Linked DNA regions of Filimonas lacunae. The protein of the gene in region 2 interacts with the protein of the main gene of each other region in a pairwise test. Links are inferred from orthologs where the notes say so. Each region holds a gene or a part of one and is shown on either strand. Other genes may lie near its edges.

What was found. Proteins that work in one complex are often made in the same cells at the same time.
Region 1: the proteins of sucD (region 2) and sucC interact in binary tests that used the Escherichia coli proteins (3 or more experiments, as listed by UniProt). The link is inferred for Filimonas lacunae from one-to-one orthologs.

Annotation. Positions count from the first base shown.
Region 1 is NZ_AP017422.1:5,502,824-5,505,764, reverse strand. What follows is about bases 39-2,902. They hold sucC (ADP-forming succinate--CoA ligase subunit beta), read right to left. Parts: upstream 2,145-2,902; coding sequence 933-2,144; downstream 39-932. Other genes in these bases: FLA_RS21700 (sensor histidine kinase), read left to right, coding at 2,232-2,902; FLA_RS21710 (SprT-like domain-containing protein), read left to right, coding at 191-817; FLA_RS21715 (hypothetical protein), read left to right, coding at 39-204. In the rest of the region: more of FLA_RS21715, read left to right, coding at 1-38; more of FLA_RS21700, read left to right, coding at 2,903-2,941. UniProt on the Escherichia coli protein: Succinyl-CoA synthetase functions in the citric acid cycle (TCA), coupling the hydrolysis of succinyl-CoA to the synthesis of either ATP or GTP and thus represents the only step of substrate-level phosphorylation in the TCA.
Region 2 is NZ_AP017422.1:5,888,291-5,891,299, reverse strand. What follows is about bases 78-3,009. They hold sucD (succinate--CoA ligase subunit alpha), read right to left. Parts: upstream 2,014-3,009; coding sequence 1,141-2,013; downstream 78-1,140. Other genes in these bases: guaB (IMP dehydrogenase), read right to left, coding at 2,987-3,009; FLA_RS23185 (ABC transporter ATP-binding protein), read right to left, coding at 2,094-2,879; FLA_RS23195 (alpha-2-macroglobulin family protein), read right to left, coding at 78-1,049. Outside these bases: more of FLA_RS23195, read right to left, coding at 1-77. UniProt on the Escherichia coli protein: Succinyl-CoA synthetase functions in the citric acid cycle (TCA), coupling the hydrolysis of succinyl-CoA to the synthesis of either ATP or GTP and thus represents the only step of substrate-level phosphorylation in the TCA.

The sequences.
Region 1 (2,941 bases), 390 kb from region 2 along the record:
CATGCCTTTGTAAGAAGCATTATGGGAGCTACTGTGTTGAAATTATTTTCCATAGCAGGTGCGGCTTTAATTTATATCTATTTCTCAGGAAAAGCCAGAAGCAAATATGCCATTATGGTGTGTATGGCATTGTATGTTATATATACTATAGTAGAGGTGGCAGGGGCTTACCGGTTGAATAACGAAAAAAATGGCAGCCGCTGAACACCCTATGCAGGCCCTGGCAGCCTACCTGCCGGAAGGAAGTTTTGATAAAGTAGTACAGTACATTCACAATTATAAAGTGCATCTTACTGTTACCCGGGCACGTAAAACCGTGTTGGGCGACTACCGCCATGCCACGCATGGCAAAAATCACCGTATCAGCATCAACGGTAATTTAAACAAGTACGAGTTTCTCATTACGCTTTTGCACGAGCTGGCACACCTGCTTACGTTTGAAGAGTTTGGCAACAGGGTAGATGCCCATGGCAAAGAGTGGAAAGGTGTTTACAGCAATCTGCTGGTAACATTTGTGCAGCATAAACTGTTTCCGCCGGATATAGAAACTGCCTTGCGCAGCTCCATCCTCAATCCTGCCGCCACAGCCAGTGGCGAAACGGAGTTGCTGCTGGTGTTACGTAAGTATAATGCCCGCCAGCGGGAAGGATATCATTTGCTGGAATCCCTGCCGGAAGGCGCGCTTTTTCAAACAGACAACGGGCGGGTATTTAAAAAGGGAGAAAAGCGCAGGAAAAGATATATCTGCCTGGAAGTGAAAACAGGGCATTTATATACATTTAGCCCTATTAGTGAGGTGAAGGTGTTGGAGGGCTAGGCTAAGAAGTAAAAGCCCGGTATAAATAACCCGCAACAAAAGTTATTAAAGTATAAGCGCAAAAAAGGCCCGAAGCTCAACACTCCGGGCCTTTTCTATAGTAATATACTTGCTACTAAGCAACAGCTTGCTTTACTAAGTCAGCCGCTTCGCTTAACAGGATAGCAGACTGTACTTTTAAGCCACTCTCATCAATCAGTTTCTTAGCTTCTGCAGCGTTAGTGCCTTGTAAGCGAACGATGATAGGAATGTTGATGTCACCCAGTTTGTTGTAAGCTTCAATAACACCGGCAGCAACACGGTCGCAACGAACGATACCGCCGAAGATGTTAATCAGAATTGCTTTAACGTTAGGATCTTTCATGATAATGCGGAAACCAGCTTCTACGGTTTGTGCATTAGCGGTACCACCTACGTCCAGGAAGTTAGCAGGCTCGCCACCGCTTAATTTAATCATATCCATAGTAGCCATTGCCAAACCGGCGCCGTTTACCATACAACCTACGTTACCATCCAGTTTTACGTAGTTCAGGTTAAACTGACCAGCTTCTACTTCAGTAGGATCTTCTTCTGAAATATCACGTAAAGCAGCCAGGTCAGAATGACGCATTAATGCGTTCTCGTCCAGGCTCATTTTACAATCTACTGCAATGATCTTCTCATCACTGGTTTTGAACAGTGGGTTAATTTCTAACATACCACAGTCTAAACCAACGTAAGCATTATATAAGTTAGTAACAAACTTTACGCAGCTTTTCAAAGCTTCGCCGCTTAAGCCCAGGTTAAAAGCAATTTTACGTGCCTGAAAACCTTGTAAGCCGCCGGATGGGTGTACCCACTCTTTGAAAATTTTATCAGGTGTGTTATGTGCCACTTCTTCAATGTCCATACCACCTTCGGTGCTGTACATGATTACGTTCTGGCCTTTAGCACGGTCTAAAAGAATTGACAGGTAAAATTCTTTTACAGGGTTAGGGCCTGGATAGTATACATCCTGAGCAACTAATACCTTGCTTACTTTTTTACCGGCTGGTCCTGTTTGAATAGTTACCAGTGTACCACCTAAAATGTTTTTAGCAATGGTGGATACATCTTCCAGACTTTTACCAACAGCAACACCGCGCTGTTCGCTACCTTCTATTTTGCCCTTACCGCGACCACCGGCGTGTATCTGCGCTTTAACCACAGCAAAGTTGTTGTTTGTCTGTGTTTTAATTTGACGATACGCTTCTTCAGCGGCCATAACGGTATCTACTGCAATGCCTTCCTGTACGGGAACATTGTATTTCTTTAATAATTCCTTTGCCTGGTATTCATGCAAGTTCATACAGTAAAAAATTTGATGGCGAAGATAGGGCAGATGGCGGGAAATGAAAAAAGACATTTTAGTAGTTTTAATACGGATATTTGATTAATGCGTACCCGAAATGAAGAAAATGAAATGAAGCCGGATGCGGAGGATAAAGCCAGGCAGGCCCTTCATGCCGCTGGTATGGGCATATGGCGGGCATTTCCACTCAGCAACACGCTGGAATGGGATGATATATGTATGCAGCTTTTTCACTGGCCCCAGCCAGAAGTATCTCTGACACAATTTATTGAATGTATTCACCCTGATGATCGTGGACTTGTTTATGCTTCGCTTGATAAAAGAGCAGGGATACAGCCGGAAGAACCGGTGTTAATGGAGTATCGTTTTACCAGTCCGCACGACGCCGCTACAATATGGATAAGGGCCAGGGGTAAATGTTCTTTTAATGCTGATGGCGTTCCCGAACTTTTTATAGGTACTGCTGCCGACGTTTCGGCCATTAAAGAAAAAGAAGCGGCAGAACATCGGGAGATGCGGCGGTTTCAATCGGTGTTTAACAGTGTAGCGGCAGGTATTTTCTTTTCTACGCCCGATGGTATTTTCATAAAAGCCAATCAAACCTATTGCAGCATTACGGGCTACACCGAAAAAGAATTGACTACATTAAGTTTTGCAGCACTGACGCATCCGGATGATTTACCACATTGTAGCGAGCTGGTAGCGCGTTTGCTAAAAGGAGAAATACCTTCTTTTAAAGTAGAAAAGCGCTATATCCGAAAAGATGGCCAGGTGGTGTTTGTCAGAAGCAGCAG
Region 2 (3,009 bases):
AATTGCTGATCTATAATGGTTTTGGCCTTGATTTTTGTATACCGGTTGGTCGTGTCTTTTTGTGGATCATAGTCGGAAGCCAGTTTGTTATAGCGGGCTGCTATAAGGTAGTATGCCTGTGCTGCTTCGGGGTTATCGGAATAGTGTTGGGCAATATTATACAAGGCTTGTAAATACAGACTGTCGTTGTGCTTGATATCGTTTGAGTTTTTGGCCCATTGAATCCTGGCAATATCCAGGTGAATAAAAGCATCCGGGCGTGTGTCTTGTTGATGAAAGCCCAGTAGCTGCTGATACAATTGAATGGTTTTCCATTGATAAGAATTGCTGTCAATGGCAGGAAAAGATGTTTGAATAAAAGTAGCAGCAGGTGTCAGTAAAGATGGGGTGTTTAAAGGGGAGGAGGTTATATAGTGATTGAAATATGCTGTTTTATAGTGTTCCAGGGCAATGTTACCCAGGAAATCGTACAGGGTAGGGCATAAATAGCGGCCGGTACCTGGTATAATAACAGCATTAAAACGTGTTAAGTCTGTTTTTTGCAAAACAGCAACCGGAGCCAACGCCACCTGGTATAAGCTATCAATAGTTTGCTTAAAACGTTCTACCGTCCAGCTGTTTACATCAGTAGAAGTATCCCCAATGGTTTCTGTACGGTTGCGGAATTTCCAGGAGTTACGGGAGTATATATTGTAATAAGCCCTGGCCAGCATTACCTGTAATATGCTTTTCTGTGCAACACTGGTGGCTTTGTTGATTGCCTGTTGTAGATAAAGTAGTTGGGTATTGGTGTCTTCTTCTTTCACCTGATTATTGATATATTGAGTGTATATCAATGTTTTTAATACCTGGGGTTCGTTTTTTTGAGCTGTAGCTTTCTGGTATAACGCGTTTACCCGGATTAACGCCGATTTTGGTAAAGAGCTTTTCCATAACAGGCTATCTATCTCTTTCCATTGGGTAGGAAAACTGTCGGGTAGGTTTTGTGCTGAGGCGCTGTAAAAGATCGATAAAAGCGCCGTGAAACCGGACAGAATGTAGTTTTTCATTTGAATACTTTTGCGTGTGCCAAAGTACAATAAAAAAGGCGCCCCGGTAATGCCAGGGCGCCTTTAAATAATATATTAACGAAGTAATAGACTATTTTTTCAGAGCAGCAGCCATTGTTTTACCAATGTCAGCAGGGCTGGCCACTACGTGGATGCCACACTCGCTCATGATTTTCATTTTAGCTTCTGCAGTATCTTCAGCACCACCAATGATGGCTCCAGCATGACCCATACGGCGACCCGGAGGCGCTGTTTGGCCAGCAATGAAACCTACAACTGGTTTGCGCAGGTTGTCTTTAATCCAACGGGCTGCATCTGCTTCCATGCTACCACCGATTTCACCGATCATGATGATACCGTCAGTTTCAGGATCGTCCATCAGTAATTTAACCGCTTCAACGGTAGGAGTTCCAATGATTGGATCACCACCAATACCGATAGCTGTGCTGATACCTAAACCTGCTTTAACGGTTTGGTCTGCTGCTTCGTAAGTTAAAGTACCAGATTTAGAAACGATACCGATACGGCCTGGCTTGAAAATAAAGCCGGGCATGATACCCACTTTAGCTTCACCAGCAGTAATTACGCCAGGACAGTTGGGGCCGATAAGGCGTGTAGAACTACCTTGCAGGTAATTTTTCACTTTCACCATATCCTGTGTAGGAATGCCTTCTGTAATACACACTACCAGCGCAATGCCTGCATCACTGGCTTCCATAATAGCGTCTGCTGCAAATGCAGGAGGCACAAATATGATACTAACATCAGCTCCAGTCTGTTTAACAGCATCTGCTACTGTGTTAAATACGGGTTTGTCTAAATGCGTAGAACCACCTTTGCCCGGAGTCACGCCACCAACTACGTCAGTGCCGTATTCTATCATCTGTGAAGCGTGGAATGTACCTTCTGTTCCGGTAAAGCCCTGTACTATGATCTTTGATCTTTTGTTAACCAAAACTGCCATGGCAAATCTTAGATTTTACGTTTAAGGATGGCGCAAAAATAGGTCAAACCTGATATATAACGCCACCAATTTTTTTTAATTTATTGTTTAGGAACGTCTCCGTTTTCCTGCATCATGCGCATTTGTTTAGCGTCTTGCAGGAATTCTGATGCAAAAATGAATTCGTTCAGCAGTTCGTTCTTGCTAAAAATAATGTCTTTATTAGATCCTTCCCACTGCTTTTGACCCTGATGCATGTATACAATATGATCACCAATTTCCATTACGCTGTTCATGTCGTGGGTTACTACAATGGTAGTAATATCATACTCTACGGTGATTTCTTTAATCAGTTTGTCTATCAGCATAGACGTTTGGGGGTCCAGGCCGGAGTTAGGTTCATCACAAAACAGGTATTTGGGATTTAGTACAATGGCGCGGGCAATACCTACCCTTTTTTTCATACCGCCGCTTATTTCTGCCGGAAATTTGTTGTGGGCTTCTTTCAGGTTTACCCTGTCCAGCACCTCGCTGGCCCGTTTTTTTCGCTCTTTATAACTGAGTGTAGAGAACATATTTAACGGAAACATCACATTTTGCTCTACCGTCATAGAGTCGAAAAGAGCAGAACCCTGGAAAAGCATGCCTATCTGCTGGCGCAATTGCTTGCGTTCGTCTTCGGTCATTTCCAGCATGTTTACATCGTTGTATAAGATTTCGCCTTCGTCGGGTTTAAACAGGCCAACCATACATTTGGTTAATACGGTTTTGCCACTGCCGCTGGCACCTATAATAAGGTTACATTTTCCCGCCTCCATTACCGCACTGATATCATGCAGAATGGTTTTATCGCCAAAACTCTTCTTAATGTTCTTTAACTCTATCATAATAGGTGTACTTTAAGCAGTTGTTACCTGCCCGGGGTTAGGGAAACAATTCTTATGCCGATACGAATATCGGCATAAGAATACCCATATTGCTGTTTTTTTCGCTATTATCTTCTGCTGTAGTTAGGAG